DNA from 3 places in the Nonomuraea diastatica genome. Region 2 is predicted to be linked to each of the others. Evidence: riboswitches for the same ligand, from Rfam matches in the RefSeq annotation. Region 2 holds a riboswitch; each other region holds the start of a gene.
The links. A riboswitch is a leader RNA that binds a small molecule or an ion and turns the genes downstream of it on or off. The one in region 2 is predicted to bind cyclic di-AMP.

Region 1 (5,315 bases), on a different contig from region 2:
CGCCCGCGGCACGACGGCCGTGGCGGTCCCGAGGAGCCCGGCGTGGTGGGCCTCGACGGCGCACAGCATCTGGAGCGGGGACTCCACCCAGGCCGACGCCTGTTCGACCACTCCAGTCCTCCCAGCCGGGTGATGGCGCGTTCACGACCGCTTCAAGCTAGCCCGGCCGCCTTAAGCGGTCAGAAACGGTGCGTGAACAATGGAGAGCATGAACTCGCTCATGCTCAACACGGACGGCGTGCAGATCCCGCAACTCGGCTTCGGCGTCTGGCAGGTGCCCGCCGGCGAGGCCGAGCAGGTGGTGGCGACGGCGCTGCGGGCCGGCTACCGGCACATCGACACTGCCGCCGCCTACGAGAACGAGGAGGGCGTGGGCCGTGCCGTGCGCGCCTCCGGACTGTCCCGCGAGAAGGTGTTCGTCACCACCAAGCTGCGCAACGCCGACCACGCCCGCGCGGAGGAGGCCTTCGACGAGAGCCTGGCCCGGCTGGGGCTCGACTACGTCGATCTCTATCTCATCCACTGGCCGGTGCCGAAGCAGGACAAGTACGTACAGGCGTGGAAGGCGATCGAGAAGATCTACCGTGACGGGCGGACCAAGGCCATCGGCGTGTCCAACTTCACCGCCGGCACGCTCACCCGCCTCATGAACGAGACCGGCATCACACCCTCCATCAACCAGATCGAGCTCCACCCGTACTTCCAGCAGCGGGAGATGCGGGCCTTCCACGAGGCCAACGGCATCCTCACCGAGGCGTGGAGCCCGCTCGGCCAGGGCAGGGGGCTGCTTGAGGATCCGGCGCTCGCGCTGCTGGCGGACAAACACGGCAAGACCCCCGCGCAGATCGTGCTCCGCTGGCACCTGCAGCTCGGCACCGTCGTCATTCCCAAGTCCGTGACGCCGTCGCGGATCGCCGAGAACATCGGCGTGTTCGACTTCATCCTCGACCCGGAGAGCATGGCCGCCGTCGGCGCGCTCAACAGGGGCCTTCGCATCGGAGGCGACCCTGACACGTTCAACTTGATCTGATGCGTCTAGCATCTTCCGCGTGCGGGATTTCACGTGGGGCATAGCGGCGACGGGCGTCATAGCGCGGACCGTGGGGGCGGCCATCGTGGCCGAGCCCGGGATGCGGGTGGGCGCCGTCGGCTCCAGGAATCCGCAACGGGCGCAGGCCCTGGCGGCCGCGCTGGGCGCGGAGTCGGCGTACGGCTCCTATGAGCGGCTCTGCGCCGACCCGGCGGTGGACGCGATCTACGTGGCGACGCCGCACACCGAGCACCTGCAGGTCGCGGAGGCCGCCATCGCCGCGGGCAAGGCCGTGTTGTGCGAGAAGCCGCTGGCCGCGACCGTGGACGACGCGGAGAAGATGGTACGCCTGGCGCGTGAGGCGGGCGTGTTCCTCATGGAAGCCATGTGGATGCGGTTCAACCCGCTGATCCGCCTCATCGCCGCCGATGCGCGCTTCGGCGACATCCGGTCGGTGCAGGCCAGTTTCGGCTTCGCCATGCCGTACGACCCCGCGCACCGGTTGTGGGCCCCGGAGCTGGGCGGAGGTTCGCTGCTCGACCTGGGGGTCTACCCGTTCGGCCTGGCCCAGCTGCTGCTGGGCATGCCCACCGGCCTGCGCATCACGGGATCCCTGGCGCCGAGCGGAGTTGACGCGGAGGCGGGCGGGGTGTTGCTCTACCCCGGCGGCAGACGGGCTTTCGTGGAAACTCCTTGCTGGGGAATTACCCGAACCAGGCCTGCGTTGTAGGGACACAGATGCGAGCGGACATCCACGCGCCGTTCTGGGCGCCGGAGCGGATCGTCCTCACCGGGCTCTCCATGGAGCCGGAAGAGCATGTGCTCGATCCGGCCGACAACGGATACGCCGGTGAGCTCCGCGAGGTCCGCGCCGCCACGGCCGAGGGCAGGACCGAATCCTCGATCATGCCCCTTGACGAATCCCTTGCCATGGCAGGGCTTCTGGCCGACGCTCGCAGGCAACTCGCCTAGCTGGGCTTTATAGAGTTGTAATCCTCTTGCCGCATGTATTACCTTGTGGGGCATCTTACGGCATACGTCCGGTTTGTCCGGCTATGTCTGACCATCGCACGAAAGATCACAGGATCGTCCTGTGACCGCTGAATCCGCATCGCGCGGAACCGGGGACCCACGTCCTTTGGGGTGAATCGGCACTCTGGTGCCGTAGGGCAGCTTCCACGCCCGAACCCGTCAGCTAACCCGGTAAGCGGCATGGAAGCAAGGAGTTACCCCCTCGATGGCCACGTTCCGTCTTACCGCAATCCCCAAGCGAACCATCACCTGCGCCGCACTCGGCGCCACCATCTTCGCCTCGGCCTTCGGCGTCAACGTCGCCGCGGCCAACGCCGACACCCCGCCCGTGGACAAGGTGGCCGCCGTCTCGCCGGTGACCGACTCCAAGCAGCGCGCGGCCAAGGACACCAAGGTCAACGTGACCGCCTCCCAGGTCCTGGACTTCGCGAAGTCCCAGGTCGGCATCTCCGAGAACGCCGCCGGCGGCGGCACCCCGTACCAGAAGTGGTACGCCGGCTCGCAGCGCGCCGCCGAGACCATCGCCCGCGACGGCGGCAACCGGGCCGCGTACCTGAACGCCGCCTGGTGCGCGATGTTCGTCTCCTGGGTCGGCGAGCAGACCGGCGCCCGCCCGCAGATCGGCTGGGACGCCTACACCGTCGCCCACGCCAAGTGGTTCGCCGCCAACGACCGCTTCGGCACCGAGGCCAAGCCCGGCGCCGTGGTGTTCTTCGCCTGGGACGGCGGCAAGGACATCACCGACATCCAGCACGTCGGCTTCGTCGTGAAGGACAACGGCGACGGCACCCTCTCCACGATCGAGGGCAACACCGGCAACGGCAAGGTCGAGGAGCGCACCCGTCCGAAGTCCCAGGTCGTCGGCTACGGCTACCCCGAGTACGCCGGCTGACCCGGTTGCCGCGCGCGAGCGCGCGTCCCGTGCGGGACGCGCGCTCGCGCGCGTTTCCGCCCGGTCCCCGCGCCCCCCGACCTAGCCGTCCGCCGCCGCTCGCTGGATGGCGTGCAGCTCGGCGTAGCGGCCCTGGCGGGCCATGAGCTCGCCGTGACCGCCCTGCTCGGCGATCCGCCCGCCGTCCAGCACCACGATCAGGTCGGCCATGCGCACCGTCGGGAAGCGGTGGGTGATCAGGAGGGTGATGGCGGCGCGGTGGCGGCGGGCGGCCTGCGCGTACCGGGCGAAGACGGCGCTCTCGGCGGGAGCGTCGAGGGAGGCGGTCGGCTCGTCCAGCACGAGCAGCAGTGGCTCCTCCCGCATCGAGGCGCGCGCCAGCGCCAGTCTCTGCCCCTGCCCGCCGGACAACGTCATGCCGCCCTCGAAGCTGTCGCCCAGCTCGGTGTCCAGGCCCCTGGGCAGCCCGGCCACCACCTCCGTGGCGCCGGCCCGCTCCAGTGCCTGGTCCACGGCGGTGCGGTCGTCCATGCGGGGCAGGTCGCCGATGCCGACGGTCTCGGCGGCGGTGAGCTCGAACGGGACCCAGTCCTGGAACACGGCGCTGATCCGGCTCCGCCAGCGCACGGCCGGCACGTCCCGCAGCGGGACGCCGTCCAGCAGGATCTCACCGCCGGAGGGCTGGTAGAGGCCGCACAGCAGCTTGACCAGGGTGGTCTTGCCCGAGCCGTGCGATCCGACCAGCGCGACGGTCGCGCCGGCGGGCAGGCTCAGGTCGATCCCGCGCAGCACGGGCCGGGTGGTGCCGGGGTAGGTGAACGACACGTTCCGCAGCGTGATGCCCTGCGCGAAGCTCTCAGGCGGCTCCGCCCCGCCGGCAGCGCGGTCCCGGCCGTGATCCCGCCCGTGTTCCCGGCTGTGGTCCCGCCCGCGTTCCCGGGTGTGGCCCTTCGTGGCCGCCCTCGCCCTGGCGTGGGGCGCGTCGTCGTCGGACTCTGCCGAGGCCGGGGTGTGGGTGCGGGCGTAGGCGCGGAGCCAGGCGAGCCGCGCGGCGGCGCGCAGACCGGCGGCCACCGACCCGACGTGGAAGGCCAGCCGGGACGCCTGGGTGACGAGCTGCACCCCGACGGTGGCCACCAGGACCACGTCGCCCGGCGTGGCCCGCCCCTGGGCCGCCAGCCAGGCCGCGCAGCCGAGCGCCGACACGTACCCCGCCAGGAACGTGCCCGACCCGGCGAACGTGAGCAGCGCGGCGCGGACCCCGGCCCGCGACGACCCCGCCGACACCTCCTCCCACCGGTGCGCGGCCATCGCCTCCAGGGCGGGCGCGGCACGGCTGAGCCGTATCTCCTTGGCCGTCCGCGGCGTGGTGACGGACTCGGACAGGTGCTGCTCCAGCCTGGCCGTCTCGGCGGTGCGCTCGGTGGCCGCGTCGACGTGGCGGGCCGCGCGGCCGCGTACCAGCAGCGACGGCAGCACGGCACCGCCCAGCAGCAGCGTCACCAGCGGGTGCACGGCGGCCATCAGCACGACGCCGAGCCCGATCTGCACGGCGTGCTCGGCGACCAGGGCGAGCGCCCACACCGCGAAGTACAGCTGACGGCTCTCGTCGCGCAACGTCGTCAGCTTGTCCAGGTACGCGGGCCGCTCCAAGTGCTCGATGGTGGGCACACCCGAGGTGAGGGTGAGGATCTCCTCCTGCACGGACAGGCCCATGCGTTCGGCCAGCTCCTCCATCAGCGCCAGCTCCGCGCGGCCGAGCGCCACGCCGGTGGCCAGTGCGGCCCCGGCCGCCAGGCCCCACAGGGACGCCTGGGCGCCGTGACCGGCGGTGGCGGTGTCGGTGAGCGCCCGCAGGAAGACGCCGACCAGGCCCTGGCTGACGGCACCCAGGGCGAGGAAGACGGCCATAGCGAGGAAGGCCCGCCGGTCGGTGCGCCAGGCCAGGGTCAGCAGCGTACGGAGGGTCGCGGTCACCGGCCCTCCCCCGCGACCGCGATGGCCTGGAGCCGAGGGCGGGTCACCGGCCTGCTCCCGCGATCAGGGCGGTCTGGAGCCGGTGCCAGCGCGCGTAACGGCCGCCCAGGGCCAGCAGCTCGGCATGACCGCCTTGCTCGGCGACGGCGCCGCCGTCGAGGACGACGATCCGGTCCGCCCGCCGTACGGTGGCGAACCGGTGCGAGGTGAGCACCAAGGTGCGCCCACGCGTGCGGTCCAGCAGCCGCTCGAACACCTCCTGCTCGGCCCGCGCGTCCAGGTGGGCGGTGGGCTCGTCGACGATCAGGATCCGCCGGCCCGCGTCGAGCGCGTACACCGCCCGGGCCAGCGCCACCTTCTGCCACTGCCCTCCGGACAGGTCAC
Region 2 (5,315 bases):
GCCTGGCGGGCTCGTGCCTGTGCCGTGAAACGGTGACGGACGATCGGCCGTCCTGTTCCGGGATCAGGGCCGGGCTTGTCAGCTTCGGGTCAAGACCGCGGGCGAGGGGCGCGCGAGTGTCCGGAGTTTCCTGGGGGACGTTCGGCAGTGTTGTGTCCACCATGACGGTGCCGCTCGCCCAGGTCCGGAAATAAGGTGACTCGCGGGCCGCCGCCCGTGGTGAAGAGCGGCTGCGCGTGCCGCTGTACGTATGGATCATGCAGTAAATCGTGCGCCGGAGGGATCAAAACCCGGGACGCCGGACGCCCCGATCGGCGCCGGATCGGGCATGGCCGAAAGGGCGTGCGGACCGTACGTCGCGCGGCGAAGTTCGCTGGCACACGTGACTCGGTCACATACGGCGGATCATGTCAATACTGCTGGTCAAGTGCGGCGACTGTCGTGCTTGACGACCTTTCCATAATGCGTTTACCGTCTGCGAGGAGCGGCTGTGGCCTGGCTAAGAGGGTCCAGGCCTGCTGTTGGGGGGAGGGCTCCCGATGGATGTGCTCACTGAAGGCGTTGAGCTGAGCCATGCGGATTTGGCGTTACTGGCGGAACTCGCCAGAGGAGTCACGGTCGATCGGGTAGGCAGGCGACTGGACATCAGCAGCCGCACCGTACGCCGGAGGCTGCGCGGCATCTGCGACCGCATCGGCGTCGCCACCGCGATCGAGGCCGTGGCATGGGCGGCACGCCGCCAGCTGATCTAGCGGCACCGATCATGGGGCCCCTCACCGGGTTCAGTTCAGTCGGCGATGCGCACCGCGCCCGCGAACGGCCGCCGTTCGATCGACGCGATCCGCACCACATCACCCGTCCGAGGGGCGTGCACCATCATGCCGCCGCCCAGATAGATGCCCACGTGGTGCAGGTCGCTGTAGAAGAACACCAGGTCGCCTGGACGCATCTCGTCGCGTGAGATGTGCCGCCCGGCCGTCCACTGGTTGCCCGTGTAGTGCGGCAGCGAGATGCCCACCTGCTGGTAGGCCGCCATCACCAGGCCGGAGCAGTCGTAGGAGCCGGGGCCTTCGGCCCCCCAGACGTACGGCTTGAGCTGCTGCGTGAGCGCCCATCGTGCCGCCTGCGCGGCCTTGCCGCTGCCGGCGATCGGCAGGTTGACGCGTGTGGCGCGGGTGCCGGGCCGACCGGCCTCGCCCAGCGCCCGCCTGAACAGGTTGCTCTCGACCTTGGCGACCAGCTTGCTGATCTTGCCGCGCTTGGCGTCGAGGTCCTTGACGATCTTCTCGACCTCGCTGATGCGCGACTTGGCGCCCGCCCTGGCGCGCTCGGCGGCCTTCCTGGCCTTGGTGAGCTGGTCGAGCTCCTCGCCATGCCGCTGCTCGATCGCGAACGTGGTCGCGGCGCGGTCGAGGAAGTCGGAGGGGTCGTCGGAGGAGGTGAACGCCAGCGCCCGGCTCAGCCCGCCCGTGATGTAGGCGTTCTGGGCGAGCAGGACGGCCTTGGCGCGCTTGGCCGCCAGGTCCGTCTCGCTGGCCGCCAGGGTCTTCTGTGCGGCCTCGGCGGCCTTCTTGGCCGTCTTCAGCTTCTCCCGCTGCCCGTTGTACTGCTCGGTCAGCGTCTCGATCTCGGTGTGCATCTTCTCGACCCGCGAGGCGAGGTCTTTGAGCGAGGGCTTGGGGTCGGCGTACGCCGGGCCGGTGGGAACCGAGAGCAGCAGCGCGGTGATTGTGAGACTTGCCACACCGATTCGCTGGCGCAACAGGGCGCGTTCCGGAGGGCGGGCGTGCTTGCCCGCCGACTTCCTCCCACGGTTGAACGTGCGCTTCACCAACCAGGCTCCTCTCATCGACGCCTACCGGGTTAGCTGACGGGTTCGGGCCGGAGCAGCCCTACCGAAAAACTCGGATTCACCCCGTGATGGCGGTCGCCACCGGCGGGTCCCCGGCTTCCCTGAGGGAATTGAGCGTGCCTCCCCGCGCGCGACACGCGGGGAACATTGTCGCTGGACACTAATGCACTCCGGGTTCCTGCTCAACCAGAACTGCCAACTCTGTAGAGGTTTCACAACTGAAGGGTCACAAGGTGATCTCGGTGCCAGTCGCGCAGGAGTGACTGAATGTGGTGCTTCCTCCCGAACGGTCGCCCGGCGCGACGTCGTGCTCGCCCGGCCACGAGATGTAACAGGATGGGCGGAGACATGTGAGTTAGGTCCGAGCCGTAATGACATCTGTACTCTGGAGAGCCATGGAGCAGGTGGCCGAACTGACTGTGCCCGAGACCGCGGTGGTGGTCCGGCGTGCGCGCACGCCTGACGTGCGGGGGGTCAGGCGCCTGGTCGACGCCTATGCGGGCGCGGGCCCGCGGCTCCTGAAAAAGGCCACGGTGACGCTGTACGAAGACGTACAGGAGTTCTGGGTGGCCGAGCGCGGCGGGCAGGTCGTCGGCTGTGGCGCGCTCCACGTGCTCTGGGAGGACCTCGCAGAGGTCCGCACGGTGGCGGTCGATCCCGAATGCCGCGGCATGAGAGTCGGCCACCGGATCGTCTCAGCGCTGATCCAGCAGGCCAAAGATCTTGGTCTGCAGCGTGTATTCTGTCTTACTTTTGAGGTCGACTTCTTCGCGAGGCATGGTTTTCGCCGCATCCAGGGCACGCCCGTCTCGCCCGAGGTCTACGCCGAGCTGCTGGCCTCGTATGACGAGGGTGTAGCGGAGTTCCTCGACCTGGAACACGTCAAGCCGAACACCCTGGGCAACACCCGCATGCTGCTCCATCTGACATCGGGTGACGCGGACCTTGACCACATGGAAAGGTGATTGTTGATACCTATGTCGATACGTTGGGCAGCACAGGCATGTGTCCTGACACGTGCCACGCGCGCACTCGAAGCGAGGTGACACGGTGAGCACCGGACAGCCGCCGTACCCACAGGACGAATCCGGCGAGAACGCTGCGCCTCCCCACTCCGGCCAGCAGGCTCCGGGCCGCCACCCCGGCGAGCCCGACCCCGACGTCACTGTGGTCGGCTACCGGGCGGACGACGCCTACGGGCAACAGCCCCCCTATGGTCAGCAGCAGCAGGGCTATGGCCAGCAACCCCAGTACGGTCAGCAGCAGGGCTATGGCCAGCAACCCCAGTACGGTCAGCAGCAGGGCTACGGCCAGCAACCCCAGTACGGTCAGCAGCCCCAGTCCCAGCCCGACTACGGCCAGCAGCAATACGGTCAGCAGCAGGGCTACGGGCAGCAGCAACAGTCCGGCCAGCAGTATGACCAGCAATATGGTCAGCAGCAGCAGGGCTATGGCCAGCAACCGCAGTCCCAGCCCGGTTACGGCCAGCAGCAGGGCTACGGCCAGCAGCAACAGTACGACCAGCAGTACGGTCAGCAGCAGGGCTATGGTCAGCAACCCCAGTCGGGCCAGCAATACGACCAGCAGCAATATGGCCAGCAGCCGCAGTCCGGTCAGCAGTATGACCAGCAATATGGTCAGCAACAGCAGGGCTATGGTCAGCAACCCCAGTCGGGCCAGCAGTACGACCAGCAGCAATATGGCCAGCAGTCGCAGTCGGGCCAGCAGTACGACCAGCAGCAATATGGCCAGCAGCCGCAGTCGGGCCAGCAGTACGACCAGCAGCAATATGGCCAGCAGTCGCAGTCGGGTCAGCAGTATGACCAGCAATATGGTCAGCAGCCGCAGTCCCAGCCCGGCTACGGGCAGCAGCAGCAGTACGGCCAGCAGGGCTACGGACAGCCACAGCAGTCCCAGCCCGGTTACGCCCAGCCCGGCTACGGCCAGCAGTACGGCGACCAGCAGTACGGCCAGGCCTACGGGCAGCCACAGCAGGCCGGTTACGGCCAGGCTCCCTACGGCCAGCCGGGTTACGGCCCGGTCGGCGTGCAGCCGCCGGGGGCTCCCGCCCCGCTGGCGGAGTGGTGGCAGCGTCTGGTGGCGCGCCTCGTCGACGGTGTCCTGTTCGGCGTCGTGATGTTCGTGGTGTCCCTCCTGTTCACGACGCTGTTCCTGGTCAGCTACGACTCGACCAGCGGCGCCACCTCGGGGATGTTCGGCTCGTTCGCGCTCAACATCGTGCTGGCCATCGTCCTCACCGCCGTCTACGTCGGTTACGACTTCCTCATGCACAAGATGAAGGGTCAGACGATCGGCAAGATGATCATGGGGATCAAGGTCGTGCCGGTGGGTCAGATGATGCCCCCTGGCGGCCTGCCTGGTGACGCCGCCATCAAGCGGGCCGGCGTGACTTGGGGCGCCTACATCCTCTACTTCCTGCCGTTCGGCACGATGCTGGCGGGCCTCATCTGCGGCCTGAACGGCGCTTCGATGCTCTGGGACAAGCCGCTGCAGCAGACGTTCGCGGACAAGTTCGCGAACACCGTGGTGGTCAAGATCAAGTAATCGGCAGAACCACGAAACAGGGGCCGGCTTCCCGTCGGCCTCTGTTTTGTATGTGAGGGTAGGTGCGGAATGTAGGGCTCTGAGCCGTCGATGACGCGAGGTGAGGGTTATGGCCGGGACGTCGCCGTGGGCGGACGCAGTGCCCGCGGAATGGTGGGAACGACTGGCTGCCCGGCTCATTGAAGCGCTCGTCTTCGGCATCGTTTATTACATTCTGTTCATTGCGCTATGGGCTGTCTTCCGGACTGTCGGCATGATGGACGTGTTCGACGGCCGGCTGCCCGGGGTGTTCGCGTGGGCGGCCGCCGGGCTGGGTTATACGGGCTACGACTGGTGGGCGCATTGGCGGCACGGGCGTACGTTCGGCAAGGCGATCATGCGGATCCGCCTGGAGCCGCGGGGTGTTCCGGCCCGTGCTCTGCTCAAACGCTCCCTGGTCTATCCGGGCCCTGTCGTGCTCATGGGCATTCCGGTGGCCAATCTGGTGGCGGGAATGCTGCTGTTCGGCGTCGGTATGCTCATCCTGATCGACAAGCCGCTGGAGCGTGGGCCGCATGACAGGCTAGCCGGAACCCGCGTGGTTAAAGATCTTCGCTGAGGCATCCGCACCTGCACGGATGTCTTTTCGCAAAATTTTCGCATGATCCGGTAAGGAGCCTGGAGAGACTGGCATTAGGCTATGGGGCGTCCGGGTTGCTGGATGTTGGTGTCCCTGCGACACATAGGGCATCTGTGTGCCGCTATGGTCGGGTGCGGGCGGTTGTCGCCTTGCGCACCATGAGGGGCCGCAGCGCTCCTCCTGGAGGCGCTCCGCGCGCTTAATGCGCCCCGAAACCCCGTCAGCCGTGGAGGCGAGGACGAATGGAAGCCCTTACAGACGTATTGTCAGCGCTCATCC
Region 3 (5,315 bases), on a different contig from region 2:
TGCACTCCCGCGCCACCTTCACCGCCTACAACGGCGCCACCGTCGTCGACTCCGAGGAGGCGAAGGCGGACGACGCGACCGTGCTGGTCACGATCGGGTTGTCCGACCCGACCGGAGTCACCTCCATCGACCGCGTGGTCGTGCAGGTGTGCCGCTACAGCAATTCCCCGATCGGCACCAGCTACTGCGGCGAGGCGGCCGCGTACAAGATGCCCTGAGCCGTGAACGGGGCGGCATCCCGGGCCGGGTGCCGCCCTCGCGCTCTTGCCCAGAGCGTGAGCTTACTTGACGCCGCAGATGGGAAGGCGGACCGACGGGGGGAACGATCGTCGGGGGGCGTCATGGTCACTTCGCGAGGCGTCTTCAGGCGCAAGCCGGTGGAGCAGATCGCGACCGAGCACGAGGGGGAACTCGCCAGGACACTGGGGTTGTGGCAGCTGACGGCCATCGGCGTGGGCGGCATCATCGGCGCGGGCATCTTCGCGCTGGCCGGGGCGGTCGCCAACGAGACCGCGGGGCCCGCCGTGCTGGTGTCGTTCCTCATCGCGGGCGTCGCCAGCGCCGCCGCCGCGTTGTCCTACGCCGAGTTCGCGGGAATGATCCCGAAGGCCGGCTCCGCCTACACCTACGGATACGCCGTCCTCGGGGAGCTCGTCGGCTGGTTCATCGGCTGGGACCTGCTGCTGGAGTACACCGCGATCGTCGCGGTCGTCGCCATCGGCATCTCCGGCTATTTCGGTTTCCTCGTCCAGCAGCTGGGGTTCGCGCTGCCCCCGTGGATGCTCGGCGCGCCCGGCACCGGCGAGGGGCGGGTCGTGGATCTGTTCGCGGTGGTGCTCTGCCTGCTCATCGCCTTCCTGCTGAACCTCGGCATCCGCGCCGCCGCCCGGTTCGAGACGTTCGTGGTCGGGCTGAAGGTCGCCGTCGTGCTGCTCGTCATCGTGGTCGGCTTCTTCCACATCAACACCGCCAACTACCAGCCCTTCTTCCCGTACGGGATTGGCGGGGCCATCACCGGGGCCGCCACCGTGTTCTTCGCGGTGTTCGGCTACGACGCGATGAGCACCGCGGCCGAGGAGTCACGCGACGCGCAGCGGCACATGCCCAAGGCGATCATCTACTCTCTGATCGTCGCCATGGTGCTGTACGTGCTGGCCACGCTGGTGCTGACCGGCATGCAGAACTACCGGGAGATCGACCCCGAGAGCGGCTTCTCCTCGGCGTTCGCCTCGGTCGGCCTCTCCGGGCTGGCGTCCGTGATCGCGGTGGGCGCCATCATCGGCATCCTCACGGTGATGTTCACGTTCATGCTCGGCGTCACCCGCGTGTGGTTCGCGATGAGCCGCGACGGGCTGCTGCCGCAGTGGTTCGCCAAGCTGCACCCGGTACGGCGGGTGCCCTCGCGCGTCACCTGGATCGTGGGCGCCGCCTCCGGGGTGATCGCCGGATTCCTGCCGATCCGGGAGGCCGCCGAGCTGACGAACATCGGCATCCTGCTGGCGTTCGTGGTCGTGTGCCTGGCCGTGATCGTGCTCCGCTACCGGCAGCCCGGCCTGCGCCGTGAGTTCCGCACTCCCGGAATGCCGGTAGTGCCCGCCATCGGGGTGGTCTTCTCGATCTGGCTGATCACCTTCCTGGACCCGACGACGTGGTTGCGCTTCGCCCTGTGGTTCGTGCTCGGGCTGGTCCTCTACTTCGCCTACAGCCGCCGGCACTCCGCGCTGGAACGGCCGCCGGCCGGGACGGGCGAGCGCTGACGTGGTGGCGCGCCGGCACAGCCCCGCCCGCCCGACGGCGCCGGCTGTGTCGGCGATCACACCGTGAAGCCGTCACGAAGTGAAGATCTCTGGAGTCAAGAGAGAGACATGACTCTCACAGGCAAGGAACGACCATGGCGAACACCAGCACCGCTCTCCTGCGCGACCTGCACAAGCCCGGCGACCCGCTGATCCTGCCCAATGTCTGGGACGCGGGCAGCGCCACCATCGTGGCCGAGGCGGGCTATCCCGCCCTGGCGACCGCCAGCGCGTCCATCGCCGCCCTGCTGGGGCGCGACGACCATGAGGGCGCGCCCGTCGGCGAGATGTTCGACATCGCCGCCAGGATCATCAGGGCCGTGGACGTACCCGTGTCGGTCGACGCCGAAGCCGGCTACGGCCTGCCGCCCGGCGAGCTCGTCGAGCGGCTCACCGCCATCGGCGCGGCCGGCTTCAACATCGAGGACACCGACCACCGGGCCGGGGGACTGGTCGACGCCGGCACGCAGGCCGCGCGCATCGCCGCTCTCCGGGAGGCGGGCCCCGACCTGGTGATCAACGCGCGGGTCGACGTGTTCCTGACCGGCTCCACCTCGGCCGAGGAGGTCGCCGAACGCGGGCGCCGCTACCTGGAGGCCGGCGCCGACTGCGTCTTCCCCATCCTGGCCCCCTCGGAAGAGGTGGTCGGCGACCTCGTCAAGGCCATCCCCGGGCCGGTCAACGTGTCCTGCCTGCCCGGCATGGACCTGGGCAGGCTGGCCTCCCTCGGCGTCGCCCGCGTGTCCTTCGGCCCGTTGACGTACCTGACCGCGCTGGAGGCGCTCAAGACCATGGCGGGCCGCATCCGGGCGGGCCAGGACCCGTACGCGGCCTGACCGGCGGCGCTCAGGCGGGCCTTCCGGGGGCCCCGGCGTCAGGTCCGCCCGTGCGAACCCGGTCAGGCGGACGCGCGGCCCAAGGCCCGCAACTCGTCGGGGGAGAGGGCGGAGACGTTCTGGTCGATGGGGGAGTCGGAGTACTGGTGGATGGTCCAGGTCTTCCAGTCGGCGGGCGGGGTCACCATCCCCTTCGGCTTGCTGTAGTGGGCCACCCACAGCGGGTACTCGGCCAGGCCCTTACCGTAGGTGTTGGCGAAGTTCCAGCCGCTGTAGAACATCGGGGTGACCCCGGTCTCGGCCTTCACGTGCGACAACCACGCCTTGGCCCAGGCGTTGACCTCCTCGACGGACTTGCCGTCGGTGGTCTCCAGGTCCAGCACCAGCAGGTCGCCGGGCTTGGAGGGCTGGGAGTTCACCATGGACAGGAAGTGGTCGGCCTCGGCGATGGGGTCGTTGCCGGGGTGTGCGTAGTGGTACGCCCCGCGCACGATGCCCTTCTTGCCCAGCTCGCTCCAGTGCCTGGCGAAGGCGGCGTCGCGGAAGTCGGTGCCCTCGGTGGCCTTGATGATGCCGAACTGCGCGGGGCTGGAGGCCCAGTCGTGCAGCGGCTGGTGGTTGGACACGTCCTGGCCGTAGGTGAGCGTCCGCTGCTCGGCCGCCTGGGCCGAGCCCGGTTCGACGGGAGACGCGTGCGCGGGCACGGTCGCGCCCGCGATGGCGGTGGCTCCGGCCAGGAGGGCGCCGGCGGCGGACAGGGTGAGACGTCGCGTAAGTTTGCGCATGGGGGGATCGACTCCTTGCTTCCATGTGCCTACCGGGTTAGCTGACGGGTTCGGGCTTGGAAGTGCCCTACGCGCGCAGCCCACGGCTGGCGTGCGATTCACCCCGGAAAGGTGGGTCCCCGGCTCCGCTGTGCGGATTCGGCCTGTCAACGTCGCGGCAACGGTTCGGCGAGCGCTCGCCTGGTGCCGTGTGCCGTAATCCCAAAAAGGTATATAACGCCCCATAAACGCTGCAAGCGGTATAAATCCCCATGCAATGTCGTTGGCCGTGGGGGAGCCCTGGATCGCCGCTCCCGCAGGCGTTCCAGGGCTTTGGCAAAGTTTTCCGGCACCGTACGCGGGCCCCACCGAAAGGGACGCGTGATACCCCTGTGACACGGGCCCCGCCGAGCACATCCCCGCCGAGCGCATCCGCCGGCAGTCCGTCCCGCCGGGGACCCGCGTCTCCCTCTACCGCTGCCCGGCGAGCCAGTCGTCGAAAGTGGTCGGCGCGATGCGCGCGCCCTCGCCGGGCAGCAGCACGTCGCCCGCCATCGCCGGGCCGAACACCCCCGACCACGTCGGCACGAGCCGCACCGTACGGCCCCGCGCCTCGTGAGTGCGCCGGGCCATGTCCACGAGGTCCTGCGGCTCGGGGCCGGCGACGTCGGCGTACCGCCCCCGAGGCTCCCCGGCCGCGATCTCGGCGAGGACGCCGGCCACGTCGGCGGGGGCGATCGGCTGCACGAGCAGCGGGGCGATCGTGGCGACGCCGTCCCGCTCCGTCCAGCCCGCCACCATCTCGGCGAAGTCGTGGAACTGCGTGACCGGCACGATCGTCCACGGCACCGGCCCGGCTGCCACGAGGCGCTCCTGCTCCCGCTTGCCGGCGTAGTGGGCGTTGCCCTCGACGCGACGGACCCCGGCGATCGACAGCAGGACGTGGTGGCGCACCCCGGCCCGCTCCTCGGCGGCCAGCAGGTTGCGGGTGGTGGCGCCGAAGAACGCCACCGTCTCCTCCGGGCCGGCCGCCGGCGCGTTGATGGCGTCGACGACCGCCTCCGCACCGGCCAGGGCGTCGTCGAGCCCGTTACCGGTCGCCAGGTCCATTCCGAGCGAACGACTGATGCGCACGACCTCGTGGCCGTCGCGTTCAAGGGTCGCGGCGGTGAGCGCCCCTATGTTCCCGGTCGCGCCGGCGACTGCGATCCGCATGATGATCTCCTTAATTATGGACTAAACGGATCTATGATAGCTGCGATAGAATCGGGGCGTGAAGCTGCCTGTGAGCACCGAGTGGGTTCTGCACTGCGCGACCACGCTGGCCCAGCTCGAACCGGGAGCCAGCGCGTCGGCGGCCCAGCTCGCCCTCCACTACGACCTCCCGGCGGCCTACCTCACCAAGCAGTTGAAGGAGCTGGTCAAGGCCGGGCTGCTGGCCGCGTCCACCGGCCCGAGGGGAGGCTTCCGGCTGGCGCGGCCCGCCGCCGAGATCACGCTGCTGCAGATCGTCGAGGCCGTCGACGGCCGGTCCACGCCGTACGAGTGCCGCGAGATCCGCCGGCAGGGACGCGGCGCGCTGCCCCCGGAGGAGTGCGAGCGCAGCTGCGTCCTCGCCGAGAAGATGGCCGACGCCCACCGGGCATGGCGGGCCAGCCTCGCCGGCGTCACCCTCGCCGACATCCTCGCCGAGCTGCCGGAGTGGGCGCCGGCCCGCACCCGGCAGCACCTGGCGGGCACCACATAGCTCAGGAGATCAGTGGGCCGCGCCGCGCCCGCCGGTGGAGGCCGGTGCCCCGGCCAGGGCCGCTCACGTCGGACAGCACCTCCCACGGCCCCCACGGAGTCGCGATCGTGCCCGACGCGCCGATCACGCGGCCTGGTCCCAGAATGCGGCAAGCAGACCGTTCAGCTTTTCC

Region 1: it holds a riboswitch for cyclic di-AMP, as region 2 does, so the genes downstream of both, E1294_RS19250 (CHAP domain-containing protein) here and E1294_RS57255 (C40 family peptidase) in region 2, are expected to answer to the same signal.
Region 3: it holds a riboswitch for cyclic di-AMP, as region 2 does, so the genes downstream of both, E1294_RS53665 (glycoside hydrolase family 25 protein) here and E1294_RS57255 (C40 family peptidase) in region 2, are expected to answer to the same signal.

Annotation. Positions count from the first base shown of each region.
Region 1 is NZ_SMKP01000051.1:1,879-7,193, reverse strand. It holds gene E1294_RS19270 (hypothetical protein) at 1-111, opposite strand, end outside; gene E1294_RS19265 (aldo/keto reductase) at 209-1,030, shown strand; gene E1294_RS19260 (Gfo/Idh/MocA family protein) at 1,050-1,760, shown strand; gene E1294_RS19255 (hypothetical protein) at 1,769-2,002, shown strand; cyclic di-AMP (ydaO/yuaA leader) riboswitch at 2,119-2,255, shown strand; gene E1294_RS19250 (CHAP domain-containing protein) at 2,268-2,954, shown strand; gene E1294_RS19245 (ABC transporter ATP-binding protein) at 3,036-4,931, opposite strand; gene E1294_RS19240 (ATP-binding cassette domain-containing protein) at 4,975-5,315, opposite strand, start outside.
Region 2 is NZ_SMKP01000056.1:27,401-32,715, forward strand. It holds gene E1294_RS20650 (LuxR C-terminal-related transcriptional regulator) at 540-752, shown strand; gene E1294_RS57255 (C40 family peptidase) at 788-1,831, opposite strand; cyclic di-AMP (ydaO/yuaA leader) riboswitch at 1,838-1,979, opposite strand; gene E1294_RS20660 (amino-acid N-acetyltransferase) at 2,248-2,817, shown strand; gene E1294_RS20665 (RDD family protein) at 2,903-4,417, shown strand; gene E1294_RS20670 (RDD family protein) at 4,527-5,015, shown strand.
Region 3 is NZ_SMKP01000229.1:2,152-7,466, forward strand. It holds gene E1294_RS46000 (hypothetical protein) at 1-218, shown strand, start outside; gene E1294_RS46005 (amino acid permease) at 342-1,757, shown strand; gene E1294_RS46010 (isocitrate lyase/PEP mutase family protein) at 1,892-2,632, shown strand; gene E1294_RS53665 (glycoside hydrolase family 25 protein) at 2,695-3,417, opposite strand; cyclic di-AMP (ydaO/yuaA leader) riboswitch at 3,429-3,571, opposite strand; gene E1294_RS46020 (SDR family oxidoreductase) at 3,868-4,611, opposite strand; gene E1294_RS46025 (RrF2 family transcriptional regulator) at 4,670-5,143, shown strand; gene E1294_RS58565 (hypothetical protein) at 5,267-5,315, opposite strand, start outside.